DNA from 4 places in the Novosphingobium sp. ZW T3_23 genome. Region 1 is predicted to be linked to each of the others. Evidence: riboswitches for the same ligand, from Rfam matches in the RefSeq annotation. Region 1 holds a riboswitch; each other region holds the start of a gene.
What was found. Region 1 has a riboswitch for cobalamin ahead of ACI3K3_RS19445 (TonB-dependent receptor plug domain-containing protein). Riboswitches for the same ligand answer to the same signal wherever they lie in the genome.
Positions count from the first base shown of each region.

Region 2: another riboswitch for cobalamin. It lies ahead of cobW (cobalamin biosynthesis protein CobW); the one in region 1 lies ahead of ACI3K3_RS19445 (TonB-dependent receptor plug domain-containing protein).
Region 3: another riboswitch for cobalamin. It lies ahead of ACI3K3_RS17840 (TonB-dependent receptor plug domain-containing protein); the one in region 1 lies ahead of ACI3K3_RS19445 (TonB-dependent receptor plug domain-containing protein).
Region 4: another riboswitch for cobalamin. It lies ahead of ACI3K3_RS09505 (TonB-dependent receptor domain-containing protein); the one in region 1 lies ahead of ACI3K3_RS19445 (TonB-dependent receptor plug domain-containing protein).

Region 1 is NZ_JBJDRF010000047.1:6,957-11,702, reverse strand. It holds gene paoC (aldehyde oxidoreductase molybdenum-binding subunit PaoC) at 1-744, shown strand, start outside; gene ACI3K3_RS19450 (cobyrinate a,c-diamide synthase) at 800-2,287, opposite strand; cobalamin riboswitch at 2,388-2,593, opposite strand; cobalamin riboswitch at 2,662-2,854, shown strand; gene ACI3K3_RS19445 (TonB-dependent receptor plug domain-containing protein) at 3,077-4,746, shown strand, end outside.
Region 2 is NZ_JBJDRF010000009.1:3,399-8,144, reverse strand. It holds gene ACI3K3_RS07375 (histidine phosphatase family protein) at 1-592, shown strand, start outside; cobalamin riboswitch at 622-867, shown strand; gene cobW (cobalamin biosynthesis protein CobW) at 1,057-2,106, shown strand; gene cobN (cobaltochelatase subunit CobN) at 2,106-4,746, shown strand, end outside.
Region 3 is NZ_JBJDRF010000038.1:33,260-38,005, reverse strand. It holds gene ACI3K3_RS17845 (PepSY domain-containing protein) at 1-6, opposite strand, end outside; gene ACI3K3_RS17840 (TonB-dependent receptor plug domain-containing protein) at 11-2,029, opposite strand; cobalamin riboswitch at 2,242-2,488, opposite strand; gene ACI3K3_RS17835 (dihydrodipicolinate synthase family protein) at 2,620-3,516, opposite strand; gene ACI3K3_RS17830 (DUF2891 domain-containing protein) at 3,592-4,596, opposite strand; gene ACI3K3_RS17825 (5-oxoproline transporter, DUF979 family subunit) at 4,593-4,746, opposite strand, start outside.
Region 4 is NZ_JBJDRF010000013.1:18,065-22,810, reverse strand. It holds gene ACI3K3_RS09505 (TonB-dependent receptor domain-containing protein) at 1-1,452, opposite strand, end outside; cobalamin riboswitch at 1,554-1,743, opposite strand; gene ACI3K3_RS09500 (cell wall hydrolase) at 1,968-3,122, shown strand; gene ACI3K3_RS09495 (hypothetical protein) at 3,313-3,630, shown strand; gene mdh (malate dehydrogenase) at 4,121-4,746, shown strand, end outside.

The DNA.
Region 1 (4,746 bases):
CTGCCGGTCGAGAAGGTGCGCGTGAAGCTGGGGGATTCCTCGTTCCCGGCATCGGCGGGCTCGGGCGGCCAGTGGGGCGCCAACAGCTCGACCTCGGGCGTCTACGCGGCCTGTTCCAAGCTGCGCGAGCTGGCCGCGCAGCGTCTGGGCATGGACCCGGCGACGGCGGAATTCGTCGATGGCGAAGTGCGCGCGGGCAATCGCTCGGCCGCGCTGGCGGAAGCGGCGAAGTCCGGCGAGATCGTTGCCGAGGAGACCATGCAGTGGGGCGATCTGGCCAAGACCTTCCAGCAGTCCACCTTCGGTGCGCACTTCGTGGAGGCGGCGGTGGATTCCTACACCGGCGAAACGCGGGTGAGGCGGATGCTGGCGGTCTGCGCGGCCGGGCGTATCCTCAATCCCAAGACCGCGCGCAGCCAGGTGATCGGCGCCATGACCATGGGTGTCGGTGGCGCGCTGATGGAGGAACTCGCGGTCGACAAGCGCTTCGGCTTCTTCGTCAACCATGACCTTGCCGGATACGAAGTGCCGGTGCACGCCGATATTCCGCACCAGGAGGTGGTCTTCCTGGACGAGGCGGACGACAAAGTCTCGCCCATGAAGGCCAAGGGCGTGGGTGAACTCGGCCTTTGTGGCGTGGGCGCGGCGGTCGCCAACGCGGTCTACAACGCCACCGGCGTGCGCGTCCGCGACTATCCGATCACGCTCGACAAGTATCTGGCGAAGCTGCCTGCCATCGCCTGACGCCTAACGGCACGAGCTTGGGCAGGCCCGGAGAGGCACGCTGAAACAGGCTACGTCATCCTGAACTTGTTTCAGGATCCATTCCGCCTCCCGGCTCCGTCTGGGCGTGCTGGGCGATGGATCCTGAAACGAGTTCAGGATGACGGTTGGCCGGAGTGGGGGGGCCGGTTTCACCACCGACACCATTCTGGCCCAGCAGAAGGTCCGCAACCAGCTCCGGCGCTGAAGGGAAATAGAAGTGCATGTAGCTCGCCGTGAGCGGGCCGTGGCGGAAAATCTGCTCGCCCTTGCGCCCGTCCGGCGTCTGGGCGAGCACGATCGGGGGAAGGGTCGTTTCGAGCTGGGAATAGTGGAAAGTGTGGCCGCGCACCGCGTGGCCGTCCAGCACCGCCTCCTGCATGCCAAGCGCGACGAGGCGCTTCTGCATGGTCGCGCGGGCAGGCAGCAGGCCCAGCATCGGCGCGCTGCCGCCCGCCGCATCCGTGAGCCTTTCGCAGGCATAGAGCATACCGCCGCATTCGGCGAGGATCGGTCGGCCTGCCGAGAAATGGGCGCGGATCGCCTCGATCATCGGACGATTGGCGGATAGCGCCGCCAGATGAAGCTCCGGATAGCCGCCGGGCAGCCAGAGTGCGTCGCAGTCCGGCAGAGGGGCGTCCCGCAAGGGCGAGAAGAACGACACTAGCGCCCCCGCGCGTTCCAGGAAGTCCAGGTTGGCGCGGTAGACGAAGGCGAAGGCTTCGTCGCGGGCCACGGCGATGCGTCGCTCCGCCAGTGTGGCAGGCGGCAGCGACGGGGACCGGGCCGGCGGGAAGGAGGCGGGGTCTGGCAGCCACAGGGCACTCTCGGGGATAAGGTCGGCGGCGCGGTCGATGCGGGCTTCGAGGTCCGCGATTTCGCCTGCCTGCACGAGGCCGAGATGGCGTTCGGGCAGGCCCATGGCCTCGTCACGCCGCAGAGCGCCGAGCCATTGCACGCCCGAGCCTTGGGGCATCCCGCGTTCCAGCAATTCGGCGTGGCGGTCGCTGCCGACGCGGTTGGCGAGCACGGCCGCCACCTTCACGTCCTTGCGATAGGTAGCGAGCCCGTGGACGAGCGCGCCGAAGGTCTGCGCCATCGAGGAGCCGTCGAGCACGGCCAGCACCGGCAGCCCGAACAATCGGGCCAGATCGGCCGAGGAAGGCGTGCCGTCGAACAGGCCCATTGCGCCTTCGACCAGGATCAGGTCCGCCTCACTGGCCGCCTCGTGCAACAGCGCGCGGCACTGCTCCTCGCCGCACATGAACAGGTCCAGCTGGTGGACCGGCGCCCCGCTGGCCACTTCGTGGATCATGGGATCGAGGAAGTCCGGGCCGCATTTGAACACGCGCACCCGGCGTCCGGCGCGGACGTGGCGGCGGGCGAGGGCGGCCGTGACTAGGGTCTTGCCCTGCCCCGACGAGGGCGCGGTGACGAGCAGCGCGGGGCAGGCGTTTGCCGGTGCCTCCAGGGATGGAGATGCAGATATCGCTGGGACGGGCAGGCTTGGCAGCGGTTGATTCACAGTTCCCCCTTCGACGCAAACGCTCGTAAGTCGTCACGCGAAGGTGCCCTCTTCCGCAAGAGAGCAGGAACTTCGTCCGCCCGGTACATCCCGCCCGCGCGAAGGATCGACGGCGAAGGGCCGGTTTCCTGACTTCCCGGATCCTCGCGCCTTCCGCCGCCTTCTCGAAGCGGCCGCTTCAATGGCGTGGTGGCGGGGCGCATCCCCGGTTACAGTTGCGGGAGCAGTGCCGGCAGTCACGGATAGCTTCCGTGGTCCGGACTTCCCGATTAAGCCCTTGCGGGCACCCCTTGCGCCGGGTGGACTATGGGACTTCGCGGGCCTGCGCAAGTATCGGCGCGGCCCCCCTCTTGCACGGCGCAGCGCCAGCCGATAGGGGCGCCCCTGCGACAGGTTCCCCGCGAGGGGATCAAAAGGGAACGCGGGTTCAATACCCGGGCTGCCCCTGCAACTGTACGCGGAGAGCCGTGCGGCCATTTCGCCATTGGGGGTGCAAACCCCTGAGAAGGCGGCCGAAACGGCATTGACCCGTGAGCCAGGAGACCTGCCCGTCGCAGTCGTTCTTCGACCGGACAGGGTGAGCCGGCCGAACGGGGCATTTCCTCGCTGAGCGACAGCCACTGCCGTGCCCGCAAGCGGCGCGAAAGGGCCTGTCGTCGTGTCTCGCGACTGCATGTCCTTCGCCTGCCTGTCGAGCGTGGCCGGGTTCGACGCTCGCTTAAAGGATATGCCGTGAACTTCCGAATTTCTGCCGCCAGCACTCTTGTTCTTGCACTGGCTCTCCATCCCATGGTCGCGTCTGCCGAAGAGGCGGCGGAGGCCTCCACTGCCGACCGGATCGTCGTCAGCGCGCTGCGCACCCCGGTCGCGGCCGATCGCGTGGCCGACAGCGTCACCTTGCTGGACGAAGCGCAGATCGTCGCGGCGCAGCCGATCGCGCTTACCGACATGCTGCTGCGCACGCCCGGCATCAGCATTTCGCGCAATGGCGGCTACGGCACCACCACCTCGCTGCGTATCCGGGGTGCCGACGCCGGGCAGTCGGTGATTGTGATCGACGGCATGCGCCTGTCCGACGCGTCCTCGACCGCCGGCGGATATGGCTTCGCGAACATGTTCGTGGACGATGCCGAACGGATCGAGATCCTGCGCGGCCCGCAGTCCATCCTCTGGGGCAGCGATGCCATCGGCGGCGTGGTCAACGTCCGCACCCGCCGCCCGACCGAACCGCTGGAAGGCAGCTTCGCACTGGAAGCCGGAACCCATGACACGGTTTCGGCGCGTGCCGGTGTAGGCGGCACCTCCGAGGCGGTGGACTGGCGCCTCTCCGCCTCGCGCTTCACCACGGACGGCATTTCGGCACGGTCCAACGGCACCGAGGACGACGGCTACCAGCGCAGCGCCGCCAGCGGCACCCTGACCTTCCGGGTCGCGCCGGGCGTGTCGCTCGACGTGCGGGGCTACTGGTCGGATTCGAAGAACGATTTCGATGGCACTTCGGGCGACTCCCTGGCCTATGGCCGGACGGAGGAATGGTCGGGCTATGCCGGGCTCAACTTCACCCTGTTCGGCGGCAGGTTGGCGAACCGGGTGGCGGTGCTTCAGACCGAAACGGACCGCCGGAACTACGACCCCGCCCGCTCGATCCGCCAGATCACCTTCGATGCCCATGGCCGCGTGCGCCGGTTCGAATATCAGGGAACCTACACGTTCTCCGACGCCGTGCAGGCCGTGTTCGGCGCCGAGCGCGAGGAGCAGCGGATGACCACCGCATCGCCTTCGAACAGCGCCACGCCCTATGTGCTGACGCCGGAAAAGGTGGATACGAACAGCGTCTACGGCGAGTTGCGGGTTACGCCCGTGGTGGGCCTCACCGTCAGCGGCGGTGCGCGCTACGACCACCAGTCGCGCTTCGGCGGCAACACGGTGTTCAGCGCGGGCGCGGTCTATACGCCCAACGGCGGCGCCACCGTGCTGCGCGCCAGCTATGACGAGGGCTTCAAGGCCCCGTCGCTCTACCAGTTGTTCAGCATGTATGGCGTGAACGACCTGAACCCGGAAAAGGCCAAGGGCTGGGAAATCGGCGCCGAGCAGGGCTTCGGCGAGGCGTTGCGCCTGTCCGCGACATGGTTCGAGCGCGATACCGACAACCTGATCGACTTCGCCTATTGCCCCACGAGCGGCGCCCTGCCGGATGTGTGTTATGTTCCCGGCACCACCACCTCACGCTTCGGCTACTATGCCAACGTCAAGGCCAGCCATGCGCGCGGGCTGGAACTGGCGGCTTCGGCCAGGTGGGGTGTGCTCTTCGCCGAGGGCAACTACAGCTGGATCGAGGCCGAGGACCGGACGGAGGGCAGCGCCACTTACGGGCGCCAGCTTCAGCGCGTGCCGCGTCACCTGGCCAATGTCGAAGCGGGCGTGGACCTGCCGCAGGGCATGCGGGCAAGCGTCGCCGC
Region 2 (4,746 bases), on a different contig from region 1:
AACCACGCTTCTGCTCATCTGCATCGCCGGCACCGCGTCGAGCCGCCAGGGCCGTTTCCCCGATCCCGCCGAACCACTGGATGCCGCCGGTGCGCGGGACGCGAGGCGCCTACCACTGCCGGAGCGCTTTCGGGCCGCAGCCTATCGAAGCCCCTCTCGCTCCGCCGCCGAGACCGCCTCGGCGATGGGTTTGGTTGCCGATGACGACATTGCTCTCTCCGACCTTCGCCATGGCGATTGGAGCGGGCGTTCCTTCGCTGAAATCGAGGCTGCGGAACCCGGCGCGCTGGCGCTCTGGCTTGCGGACCCGACAAGGGGAACGCCAGGAGGGGAAACGATGGAGCAGGCCCGCCTCCGCGTAGGAACCTGGATGGACGGTATCGCGGCGCGGCAGGATTCCGTCTGCGCCGTCACCCATCCCATGATCGTCCGCGCCGCGCTTGCCCATGCGCTCGACATGCCGCTGCGGGCTACGCTCGCCGTGGATGTGGCGCCGCTCTCCCGAACCACCCTCTCGTTCAACCAGACATGGCGATTGCAGTCGCTGGGGCCTGTCACTCAGGGGGTTGCGAGCGAGAGCGTGCCCAGCTAATCGCCGGACGGTCGAGGCGCTCACGCGCTTCGGCAGAAGATCGCGCCGGTGCCCCGCAAGGGGCTTAATACGGGAACACGGTAAGGATGGTCCGCCATCCCGATCCGGGGCTGTCCCTGCAACTGTAAGCGGCGAGCGCGATGCACATCGGCGGTGGGACAAGGGTTTCCGCCGCAGCCACTGGGCCGGACGCTAAGTCATGCGGGGCCTGGGAAGGCCGTGCATCGTGCTGTGACCCGCGAGCCAGGAAACCTGCCGGCGTCGATGTCGCTCTTGCCCGGGTCCAGGGAATGGCCAAGGCACGGTAATCCTTCCGTCTGAGCGACGTGATGCATGCGGCCGGGGCCGCGGCGGCATGACACGTCGGGCGCCCGTGCGCCGGTCCGGCGCGGCGTGCCGCAATCGTCGCGCGTGCGATGAGGAAGCCCCGCCGTTTCAGGTCGCTGGCGCGCGGGAGACGAACCATGAGCAAAGTTCCCACTACCGTCATCACCGGCTTCCTCGGCGCGGGCAAGACTACGCTGATCCGACACTTGCTCCAGAACGCCAAGGGCCGCCGCCTCGCGCTCATCATCAACGAGTTCGGCGATGTCGGCGTGGACGGCGAGCTGGTGAAGGGCTGCAACGACGAGGCCTGCCCGGAGGACGACATCGTCGAACTGGCCAACGGCTGCATCTGCTGCACCGTCGCCGACGACTTCCTGCCCACCATGCAGAAGCTGCTCGACCGCGAGAACAAGCCCGACCACATCATCATCGAGACCAGCGGCCTCGCCTTGCCCAAGCCGCTGGTGAAGGCCTTCCAGTGGCCCGACATCCGCACCCGCGCCACCGTGGACGGCGTGGTCGCGCTGATCGACGCCGATGCCGTGGCCGCCGGCCGGTTCGCCACCGACGAGATCGCCCTTGCCGCCGCGCGCGCCGCCGATCCAATGTTGGACCACGAAAGCCCGCTGGAGGAACTGTTCGAGGAACAGCTCGGCTGCGCGGACATGGTGGTGCTCAACAAGACCGACCTCGTCGATGCCGAGGCCCTCGCCCATGTCGAAACGCTGGTTCTGGCCGAAACGCGCCCCGGCGTGAAGATCGTGCGCGCGGACCACGGCGCGGTCGACATCGCCGCGCTGCTGGGCATCACCGCCGCTGCCGAGGACGACCTCGATTCCCGCCCCTCGCACATCGACGGGCTGGACGAGGATCACGACCATGACGACTTCGACAGCTTCGTCGTATCCGGCGGTGATGTGGCCGATCTCGACGCGCTGCTCGCGCGCCTGAAGAGCTTGATCGCGGAGCATGACGTGCTCCGCGTGAAGGGCATGGTCTCCGTTGGCGGTAAGCCGAGCCGCCTGATCGTGCAGGCCGTTGGCCCGCGTATCCAGCACTTCTACGACCGCGCATGGCTGCCGCAGGAAGCGCGCCGCACCCAGCTTGTCGTCATCGGCCAGAAGGGGCTGGACCGCACTGCCATCGAGGCGGGGCTTGCCGAAGTTCTCGGCACCGTGGACGCCTGATGCACCTGCTCTCCGCCACGCCGGGGACGATCTCCAACGGCGAGGAGGCAATCGATCTCGACCAGTCTCCCGGCGACATGGTGATCCTCACCGTGGCGGACAGCGAACTTGCCTGCTTTGCGGGGGCGGCGGCGCGGTTGCCCTTCGATGCTCCCAGCGTCCGCCTCGCGAACCTGCTGCAACTGCGCCACCCTTACTCGATCGACCTCTATGTCGAGAAAGTGATCGCGCAGGCTAAATTCGTCTGCGTGATCCTGCTCGGCGGCAAGAGCTACTGGGGCTACGGCATCGACGAGATCGCCCGCGTCGCGCGCGAAAACGGCATTGCCTTCGCCGCCATCGCTGACGGGCGAGAGGCCGATCCGGCGCTCGATCGCGCTTCCACCCTCCCCGCCGAGGTGTGCGAACGGATGCGCGACTATCTGCGGCAGGGCGGCACGGCCAATGCCCTCTCGTTCCTGCGCACGGCGGCCCGGACCATCGGCCATGATGCGGGAGAGCCCGACGATCCTGTGCCGGTGGCCGATGCGGGGCTCTATCTCGCGGGGACGAAGCGCGCGGGCCTTGCCGACGTGCAGGCAGGCTGGACCGAAGGCCGTCCGCTGGTGCTGCTGGTGTTCTACCGCGCGCTGATGATCGCGGGCACGCTCGACGCGGTGGACGCCATGATCGCGGCGTTGCGCCAGCGCGGTTTCAACGTCGCCGCCGTCCACGTCCGTGCGCTGCGCGAACCTTTTGCGGTGGATTGGCTGGGCGGACTGCTTGGCGAGATCGCACCCGACGTGATCGTCAACGCCACCAGCTTCGCCTCCTCCTCGGCAGGCGACGACCGCAAGCCCGGCATTCTCGAAAAAGCGAACTGCCCGATCCTGCAAGTCGCCTTCGCGGGCGTGGAGGAAGCGGATTGGCAGGGGGCAGCGCGCGGCCTCGGCCCGCGCGATCTCGCCATGAACGTGGCGCTGCCCGAAGTGGACGGGCGTATCTTCACCCGCGCCGTCGCCTTCAAGGCCGCCGAGCGCTTCGACGAAGTGACCCAGTGCGGCATCGTCGTCCCCCGCGTCGCACCGGATCGCGTGGCTTTCGTTGCCGATCTTGCCGCCGGTTGGGCCAGCCTGCGCCGCACAGTCCCTGCCGAGCGCCGCGTGGCGCTGGTGCTGGCGAACTATCCCAACCGCGACGGGCGTATCGGCAATGGTGTCGGCCTCGACACGCCTGCCAGCACCGCCGCGATCATCGCCGCGCTAGCCGAGGCGGGGTACGACACCGGAGCAGCGCCAAGGGACGGCGCGGCGCTGATGCGGATCATGACCGGCGGCGTGACCAACGACCTCACCTCGCTGGACCGCACATCGTTGGAACGCGGGGGCGAAGTCTCGTTGCCGCTCCCTGCCTACGAAGCCGCCTTTGCGGCCGTGCCCGAAAGCGCGCGGAAGGCCATGGTCGAGCGCTGGGGCGAGCCATCCGCCGATCCCTTCGTACGGGACGGCGCATTCCGCCTGCCGGTACACCGCTTCGGTAATCTGGCCATCGCAGTGCAGCCCGCGCGCGGCTACAACATCGATCCCAAGGCCAGCTATCACGACCCGGCCCTGCCGCCGCCGCACGCCTACCTCGCCTTCCACGTCTGGCTGGCGCAGGATTTCGGCGCGCAGGCGCTGGTCCATGTCGGCAAGCACGGCAATCTGGAATGGCTGCCCGGCAAGGCGATCTCGCTTTCGCGCGAGTGCTTCCCGGAGATCTGCGCCGGGCCGCTGCCGCAACTCTATCCTTTCATCGTCAACGATCCCGGCGAAGGCACGCAGGCCAAGCGCCGCATCGGCGCGGTGGTGATCGACCACCTCACCCCGCCGCTCACCCGCGCCGAGACTTACGGCCCGCTCAAGCAGCTGGAAGCGCTGGTGGACGAATACTACCTCGCCGCCGGCATGGACCCGCGCCGCCTCGATCGGCTGCGGCGCGACATTCTCGATCTGGCCCGCAGCCACGGCCTCGACCGCGACGCCGGGGCCAGCGGCAACGATGACGACGCGCTTTCGGCCATCGACAACTACTTGTGCGAATTGAAGGAATTGCAGATCCGTGATGGTCTGCATGTCTTCACCCGGTCGCCCGAGGGCCGCTTGCGGCGCGACCTGCTGGTGGCGCTGGCCCGTACGCCGCGCGGGTATGACCATGCCGGGCAGGCCTCATTGTTGCGGGCGATGGCCGAGGATTTCGGGCTCGACTTCGATCCGCTCGATTGCCGGATGGGCGATCGCTGGGACGGCGCCCAGCCAGAGGCGCTGGCGGCGGTTTCGGACGAACCCTGGCGCACGCATGGCGATACCGTGGAGCGTCTCGAACTGCTGGCTGCGGAACTGGTCGATCCTCGTCGTCCCGGGCTTGATCCGGGACCGCTGGCCGAGCCGCGCCTTGCTCGCGAGGGAGCGCCTCAAGGATTGCCAGCGGTCCCGGATCAAGTCCGGGACGACGTAGGGCCCCAAACCGCCGCTGTGCTCCACGCGATCCAGACCGACCTCGCCCCCCGCATCGACCTATGCGGCCCGCACGAGGCCGAGGCGCTGATCGCCGGACTCGACGGCCGCTTCGTCCTCCCCGGGCCCTCCGGCGCCCCAACGCGCGGGCGCCCGGACGTGCTCC
Region 3 (4,746 bases), on a different contig from region 1:
ACTCATGGCCTCAGAAGCTCAGGCCGTAGCTCATCCGCAGCGTGCGCGGCACGCCCCGGCTGAAGTAGAGGAAGCGGCTGTTGCTGCCGTCCAGCGCGCCCTGGTCGGTCACCGCCGACTGATAGCCGCGTGTTGCATATTCCCGGTTGAACAGGTTCTCGACATTGACGCCGAAGCGGTTCCGGCGTGCCGCACCGTCGACGTAGAGGTAGGCCCCGGCGTCCACCAGCGCGTAGTTGCCATAGTTCCGGCGGCCGAAGCCCGAAGCGGTGGACCAGACGTCGCCGATCCAGTTGAGCGAGAGATTGGCGCCAAACGGCAGGTCTTCCGGTGCATAGGCAAAGGTACCCTTCGCGTATTGCCGGGGATTGCGGTCAAGCTGGGTGGACGATGCCTTCTCCCGCACGCGGGCGTAAGTATAGCTGGCATTGATGCTCCAACCCCCGGCCATCTGCGCCGTCAGTTCGAATTCGCCGCCTTGCGAGCGGACCTTGCCGTCGAGGTTGGCGTAAGTGCCGTTCGGATAGGCCGGATTGTCGTAATCGTAGTCGATCATGTTGGTGATGCGGCGATTGAAGTAGGTCGCCTTCCAGCCCAGCGTGACCGCGCCCGCCGGGAAAATTCCGCCCGCGGAGAGGTTGAGGTTGAGGCTCTGCTCCGGGCTCAGGTTCGGGTTGCCGATCTCGCAGCAGGGGTCGTTGCCATAGAGCTGCGAGGCATCCGGAAGTACGAAGGAAGTGCCGCCGTTCGCCTCGACATAGAGCGGGTCGGCAAAGTCGTAGCGGCCGGACACGTTCCAGATCGTCTTCTTCGCCCCGTCCGTGCGGTTGTAGCGCAGGCCCGCGGCAAGGCGGCCCTTCGAGGAAATCTCGTCGGTGGTACGGACCTGGAAAATCCCGGCATGGACCTGCTCGCTGGTCGGCGCGATCAGCAGCACGTCGTCACGCCCGCTGAAGTTCTGGAAGTCGTAGCCCAGCAGGTATTCGAGGCCGGGATGGAGATGCAGCTTGACCACCGCGCTGCCGCCCCAGTCGCGATAGCCCCAGAACGTGCCTGCCGGGTAGATCACTTGCGGTTGCAGGTCGGGAAGCGAATTGCGGATCTGGACGTAGGCGGTCTTCCAGTCATGGAAATAGCCCTTGAGGAAGAACTGCACGGCATCGCTGCCGGTGTAATCGAGGCGGACGCTGGCGATTTCCTCGTTGCGATCGTTGCGGCTCTCGCGGATGCGCGTGGGCGAGAGGTTGTCGAGGTTGGCCTCGGTGTGCTGGTATTGGGCATTGAGCGCCAGATCGGGGGCGAGGTCGTACTGGTACTTGAGACCCGCCGACCACAAGTCGTAGCCGAGATGACGATCGGTGAGGCTGGGCTGATAGGCGCTGTAAGGCGTGTAGCCTTCCGAACGGTTGTGCGAGGCATAGGCCACGAAGCGGTGCTTGGCCGCCGCGCCGCGCAAGTAGCCATCTACCGTGGTGCCGCCCCATGAATCCACCGAGGCATTGACCTGGCCGTTGAAATCGTCGGTGAAGCCGCGCGTCACCACGTTGATGACACCCGCCGAAGCCTGCGTGCCGTAGAACAGGCTCTCCCCGCCGCGCAGCACCTCGATACGCTCGATCATGCTGGCAGGAAGCGTGTCGTTGGGCGATGTTCCGCCATAGAGGCGGTTGTTGAGGCGGATGCCGTCCATCGTCCAGAGCACGTCCTGCGTGCGCGAACCCTGAAGCGACACATCGACGTAAGTGAACGGCCCGTTGCGGGCGCGGATGTAGAGGCCCGGCACCGATTCCAGCGCCTTGACCACGTCTACCGCGCCGCTGTCCTTGATCTGCTTTTCGCTCACGGTCACCACGTCGTTGCCGTAGCGGGAAAGCTCCTGCGGCAGCGTTTCCTCAAGGCTGGTGCCGGTGACGACGATGGCCCGATCCTCACCGGCGTCTTCACCGGTTTCCTCGGCACAAGCCTGCGTGTTCCAGGCAAGACCAAGCGCCACGGCAAGCGCCGTGTGCGAAATTGTAGCGAACTTCATCTCATTCCCCTGTCGAGCGCCATGCGATCCGAAGCAGGGGTCTGCCGTTCACGAACGGCCGGGCATCGACCGGCGTTCACGAAAGGCCGGCGCATCGACCGGCCGGGCGCCCATAACGAAGGGACGACCGCTCAGCGCACCGTGCGGCCCCTGCCGCTGGTTCGTCGCTCAGACGGAGAAACACCGTGCCCCGGCCATCCCCTGGACCAAAGCAAGAGCGACCGGACGCAGGCAGGTCTCCTGGCTCGCGGGTCATGGCTTGATACACGGCCTTCCCAGGCCTCGCAGGATTTAGCGTCCGGCCCAGTGGCTACGGCAGGCGCCTTGGCCCTGCCGCGTGATGTGTATCGCGCTCACCGCTTACAGTTGCAGGGACAGCCTCGGATTCGAGGGTCGAAACCCTCTCACCGTGTTCCCATTTTAAGCCTCTTTCGAGGCACCGGCGCGATCTTGTCCGCCATCCCTCACCGGGAAAACGGATGAGGCGAGCTAGCCGGGGAGCGCACTGCGCGCAAGCGGGATTTGATGGATGCCCTTCGTGGTGACGATGCTCGCTTCGATGAAGGGCGGCATTACCGCAAAACAGTCTCTCAGCACCTGGCGGTAAGGTGGTTCAAAGCATCATCGACCATCGCGGCAACCTCGGCACCGACGCGCCCGAGCGGAAGCGGTGCGGCTTCGAGAGGCAGACCAAGCCGGCGCCCCACCTCATACATGATCCGCAAGCTGCCATGCTCGCGGAACAGGTTCCACAGTGGGACGAACGCAGAATCCAGCCTGCCTGCCTGATCGATGTCGCCGGACATGGCCGCGCGGGCGAGGGCCAGCGCCTGCTCCGGGAGAAGACCCGCGACCACGCTATACCAGGCGTCCCCCCCGGCGATCAGCGAATCTCCCGCGCCCCAGTCACCGCTGTAGCCGATCTTGAAATCGCGGGGAGTGGAGGCGCGGAGGCGCTGGAGTTCGACACGGTAATCGCCGTCACCCGGCAGCGGCATCTTGATGGCCGCCATATTCGGCATCGCCGCCAACGCGGCAATCAGCTCGTCGGAGAAGCGGAAATTGGTCGTTCCCGGATTATTGTAGATGCACATCGGCAGGGCCGTCGCCTCGGAAACGGCCCGGAAATGCTCTTGCGCCTCCTGCTGTGTCAGCGGGGTATAGGACATGGGCGCAAGCAGCAGGCCATCCGCGCCGGCGCGCTCGGCCGCGATCGCCAGATCCCGCGACCAGCTGGTTCGCAGGGCGCCGACGCCAACGATCACCGGGGTGCGGCCCGCCGCCGCTTCCACGGCGGCTTCTGTCGCGCGGATCCGTTCGGAGCGATCCAGATAGGCATAGATGCCGGTACTGCCGAGCACCCCGATCGAATCCACACCGGCATGAACCAGACGCTCGACCAGAACCGACAGCGCATCGGTATCGACGATGCCGTCGATGTTGGCAGGGGTGATCGGGAACGCGGAAAGGCCGGTGAATAGCGTCATGACACTACTCCTCGTATGTCGGGGAGAGATTATCAAGCGCAGACCGGGCGCGTGGACGCGTCTTGCGCGTCATCCTTACTCCGGAGGTACCAGAGCCAGCAGGGCGAATGTCGCCAGCCAATGCTCGCCCATATAGTCGCCGGCGAGGTGGGGGAGTGCGGCTTGCAGGTGCCGCTGCGCGATCTCTTCCCCCGCATCGTGGATGAAGTGCGCCTGCGGCAGGCGCGCGGCGATTTGTCTCCAGCACCAGGCGCGGCTGAGGTTTAGCCCGTCGAGATGCGCGATCTTGCCGTCGGTCCGATCTGAAACGAAGGCCGGCACCAGCAGGGTCTGCGGGCGTCCTTCGGCAATCTCGGGCAGAAAGGCATCGAACCAGGTCGCAAACTCGGCGGGAGGCAGGACGCGGCTCATCGCCAGCGCCTCGGTCAGCGTGGGAGAGAGGAATTCGTCGCCGGACGGCTCCCACGCCTGAGCGGCGCGGTCTTCTCCGAACCAGTCGCGCAGGCGGCTTTCGATCAATGCGGCGAGACCGTCTCGCCGGCCCTTCGCCCATTCGTGCGCCAGGACCAGGGCGAACGCCGAGTTGCTGTGGATGCCGTGACGGATCGGATAAGTCAGCTTGGGAAGGTGGTCCTCGAAGCGCTGCGCGAAGATCGCGGCCAGCGGGGCGAGCGCCGCGGCCCAGTCCTGGCGCTCATGCAGCGAGAGTTCGTGATGCAGCGCCAGCAGCCAGCCCCAGCCGTAAGGGCGCTCGAAGCCCTGCGACAGCGGGCGCGCCAGATAGGCGATCTCGCCCGCGATCATTTCCGGCACCAGCATCGTATCCGCCCGCGCGCGAATGGCGGCGGCTTCGGGCATGTCGGGGAACAGGCGCAGCAGCCGCATGACCTGCCACCAGCCGTGCACGCAGCTGTGCCAGTCGAAGCTGCCGTGGAACACAGGGTGGAGTGCCGAGGGCGTCTCCGCGTCTTCCGGTCCGTTCAGCACATGGTCGAGCTTGTTGGGATACTCGCGGCCGAGGTGGCCAAGGGTGAGCTGCGCGAAGTGCGAAGCATGCTCCGCCGTCAGGATCGTGGTCATCGGGAGAACCCCAGGAAATAGAGGAGAAGGATGTTGGCGGCCAGCATGGCGACGGCCGTGGGCGCCTGGGCGCGGATGACGCCGTAGGGATCGCGCAGGCCCAGCAGCGCCGCCGGAACGAGATTGAAGTTCGCGGCCATGGGCGTGAGC
Region 4 (4,746 bases), on a different contig from region 1:
TTCCACGCCCTTGGCGCGGGCGCGGCCGACATTGTAGTAGTTCCACGCGGCCAGATCGTAGTCGATCAGGTTCTTCGTCTTGCGATCGAAGTAGGTGACCGAGAACGTGCCGTGGCCATCCGCGAAAGGCTGCTCCACGCCCACGTCCCAGGACTTCGACGTCTCGGGATCGAGCGCGCGGAAGCCGGCGTTGGTGTAGAGCTGGTAGAGCGACGGCGCCTTGAAGCCCTCGCCATAGCTGGCGCGCAGGATCGGGGCTTCCGCGCTGCCGCCGATCACCCAGGCGCCGTTGGCCGAGAAAGTGGTCTTGCTGCCGAAGTCCGAATTGTCGTCATAGCGCACGCCGCCGTTCAGGGTCAGGCCGGTAACCGGGCGCAGGGTGACCATGCCGAAGACGCTGTCGATCGAGGTGGAATCCTTCGAGCCGTAGTTGTCCGAGAACTTCTGCTTCTCGGTTTCGGCGCCGACCAGCACGCTGACCATGTCGATCGGGGTGTAGGAGACCTGCCCCTCGAAGCGATCGTTACGGCCGTTGGTGGTGAAGGGACCGAAGACCGCGTCGTCGGAGATGCGGCGCGTATCGGTAAGGCCATAGCCGAGCCGCGCGGTGAGGCGGCCATCGAGGCCCTTGTAGCGCAAGTTAGCGTAGCCCACGGTGTCGCGCTTCATGCCCACGTTCAGGGCATCGGCCCCGGTATTGTCGTAGTCGTAGTTGGCCTTGGTCCAATAGGTTCCGGCGTCGGCGGAAAGGCCCTCCACGATCTGCACTTCGGCGCGGGCATAGGCGCTCTTGCTTTCGAAGCCGTCCTTTTCGGTGCCACCGCGGCGCTCGTTGAAGGCGGAATAGCCGTCACCCTTGAGCCAGTTGCCGCCCAGCGTCAGGCCGACCGGACCCAGTTTGCCCGCTGCCGAGGCGCCGAGCTGCTTCTGGTCGCGCCAGCCGTATTCCGCCTGCCCGCGCGCGGTCCATTCATCGGTCGGGCGCGCGGTGATGAGGTTGATCACGCCGCCGATGGCCCGGCTGCCCCAGAGCACGCCGGACGATCCGCGCACCACTTCGATGCGATCGAACTGGCCCACCGTCAGGCTGCCGAAGTCGAAACCGCCGCCCACGTCGCCCGGATCGTTGATCCGCACGCCGTCGATCAGCACCAGGCTCTGCGCGTTCTCGGCGCCGCGGATGAAGACGCTGGCGGGCTGGCCGAAGCCGCCCGACTGGGTGAAGGTCACGCCCGGCAGGCGCGCCAGCACGTCGGTGGCGGTGACCGCCTGGGTGCGCTCGATATCCTCGCGGGTGACGACCGAGACGGACTGGCCGATCTCGCTCGTGGGCGTTTCGGTGCGGGTCGCGGTGACGACGATATTATCGATTGCGGCTTCGTCCGCCAGTGCGGCGGTGGCAAAAGGCGTTGAGACCGCGAGTGCGGTCCCCAGCATAAACAGGTATTTCACGCGTATTCCTCCAACCTGAACGACAAGTGCCGTCCATGGCGGAGCCGCGCGCCTTTCCTCATGCGCGCGGGCTCGCTGCATGCCGGGACACCCCGCCCGGCTGCGGAACGACCGTCACAGGCAGGTCTCCTGGCTCCCGGATCGTCGCGCCGCCTCCCGCCTTCCCGGTATGACCCAGTGGCATCGCGTGGAAGGGGCGCTCCCCGGTCACAGTTGCGGGGGCAGCTTTTCGACTTGCGCCGAAATTCCCACCAGGTCCTAAGACTTGGGGCCCGGCTCCGGGCCACCCATGACGTATCGCGCCGATACTGGGCAGCGGGGGGATTGGCAAGCGGGGCGGATGGGTGACCTTCCGGTATCGCCGGGGGAAATCACAAAGAGAGTCTTAAGCGATTCAGGCTATCCCGCGCGCCTGTGCCGCTTCGGGACGGGCCCATCTCGGCGGGTGCCGCGCGGACCAAAGCAGGATAGGCGCGAAGGGCGCCTCATGCGAGGACGTACCGAGAGGATCCGAATTGACCGCCGCCAACCGCCCATCCTGCACCGAAAACTGGGAACCGCGTCCGCGTGATTTCCAGGGCAATTTCGTGCGCGGCGGACGCAAGCGGCTCCAGCGCAGGCGGCGTCGGTGGACGCTCTGCGCCGCCTCGCTCGTGGCGGTCGCCCTCCCCGCCTTCGCTTCCCCGCCGCTTGCAGCATGGGAGCCGTTCCCCTTCGCTGACGCCACCGCTGCCGACCAGACCGTGCTGCCCATGCCGTTCGAACAACCGGGTGCCAGCTTCCCCGGCTCGGCCTATTACTATCTCGAAGCCGAGCAGCCGGTGCTCAAGGTCGGGGAAGGCATTCATTCGGATGCGGACGGCGGCGCCATCGGCCCCGTCGCCCGCGCGCTCAGGATCGACAATTCCGGCGTGGACCGCAGCCGCGCTCTCCAGTGCCTCACCGCCGCGATCTATTACGAAGCCGCCAGCGAGCCCGACGGCGGCCAGCGCGCGGTGGCGCAAGTCGTGCTCAACCGGGTGGCGCATCCGGCCTATCCCAAGACCGTCTGCGGCGTCGTCTATCAGGGGTCGGAGCGACCGACCGGCTGCCAGTTCTCCTTCACCTGCGACGGATCGCTGGCGCGGGCGCCACAGCGCTACTTCTGGCAGCGCGCCGAAGAGGTGGCCCAGGCCGCGCTCTCGGGCCAGGTCTATGCGCCGGTCGGGCTGGCCACGCATTATCATACCATCCAGATCAACCCCTACTGGGCGCCGAGCCTCCATTACCTCACGACGATCGGCGCGCACCGTTTCTATGCCTTCAACGGCGCCGCCGGAAACCCGGCCTCGTTCCGTTTCGCCTATCTCGGCGGAGAACCGCTCGCCGCGCCGCATCGCCGCGACGATTCCGCCGCCAGCGCCTTGGCCAGCGCCGCGCTAGACCCGCTGGCCGTGCAACGCACATTCGAGGAAGCGCCTGTCCGGGTGGAAACCGTAGCAGTTCCGGCCGCGCAGGCCGCGCCCTCCGGCCCCGCCTATTCAAACCCCGCCTATTCCAGCGACGTGCGCGAACGCGGCGGCGAGGATCTCTACCGCGCGCGCAATCTGCCTGAAGCTACCGGCGTGCGCCCGGAATACGCCAATTCCGGCAAATGGATCGCCCAGCCCGAAGCTAGGCCCAAAAGCTAGACGCGGGCCTCAAGGATTCGCGAAATATCGGCCGCAAGGTTTCAGCAACCATACGCCCTCACCAAGACTTAGCGGCTTCATCCTATAACTAAGGTCCGAGACGCCGCTCCAGGGCGTCCTTCAACAAGAGGCGCGCTTTACCATGGCCATCCGCTTTTCCGCTGCCCGGAAACGCTCCTGCCCCGTGATCGTGCGCGCCCTCTGCCCGTCGGTGCCGCTCTGCGCCGCCAACGATAACACGGCGGCACGCCTTCGCTCCCATCGCCGCCGGGACATCCGCGAAGCCGCCTCCGACACCGTTGCCGACACCGCCAACGAGCGCATCTTCGCCGAGGCGCTGCGCCATTTCTCCCGCCACGGCCTGTCCGCCGCCGCTCATGCTCGCGCCAATGCCGCAGCCGCGCGCCTGGCCGGTGACGACGCGGCATGCACCTGGTGGATCGCGATCTGCCGCCAGCTCGACCGCCGCATGGCCGATGCCTTCGCGCGCCGCATCGGCAACGGCTGAGAGACAGGCGAAATCGTATCCTGCAGAAGGCGCGGACAAACTCCCGCCCCGGGAAACATTCCGCAAGACCAGCGACACCCACCGTTAGCGTCCAGCCTCTACAATAGGCTGGCACACTCATTCGACGCGACCGCCTGCCCTTTCCTCGGGGCGACTCGCAGAAGGTGACGCTTGCCGGTCACCCGCGCGTGCGAGAGACTCGAAGCCGGCATGCAGCGGATGCAATCTGCGCCTTGCCGATTGCGTAAAAGAGGCCGAAACCCTCGTTTCGGGCGGCGTTTTCCGCGCACTCCCATGGCTTATTGCAATTGCGAACTATTATCAGTAAAAAGCGACGCATGAGCCCTCTGCATGGGCTTTTCCCGGTTGCATTGTCGGTTCGGGGGGCGTAGGCCGCCCGGCATTGAACACCGGCACCTGCCTCAGCGGGACAAGCGCAGGCCGCCTTTTCGTCCGTTGGTCCCGCCTTTGGGAAGGACAAGCAAGCATCATGGCTCGTAAGAAGATTGCCCTCATCGGCGCCGGCAACATCGGCGGCACCCTCGCGCACCTCGCCGCGCAGAAGGAACTGGGCGATATCGTCCTCTTCGACGTGGCTGAAGGCCTGCCCCAGGGCAAGGCTCTGGACCTGTCGCAGTGCGGCCCCGTTGAAGGCTTCGACGCCAAGATCACCGGCACCAACGACTATGCCGACATTGCCGGCGCAGACGTCATCATCGTCACCGCCGGTGTCGCCCGCAAGCCCGGCATGAGCCGCGACGACCTGCTGGGCATCAACCTCAAGGTGATGAAGTCGGTCGGCGAAGGCATCGCCGCCAATGCACCCGACGCATTCGTGATCTGCATCACCAACCCGCTCGACGCGATGGTCTGGGCGCTGCGCGAATTCTCGGGCCTTCCCCACAACAAGGTCGTCGGCATGGCCGGCGTGCTCGACTCGGCCCGCTTCTCGACCTTCCTCGCCTGGGAATTCGGCGTCTCGATCCGCGACGTGAACACGTTCGTGCTCGGCGGCCACGGCGACACCATGGTGCCGGTCGTGCAGTACTCGACCGTCAACGGCATCCCGGTTCCGGACCTCATCAAGCAGGGCCGCACCACCCAGGAAAAGATCGA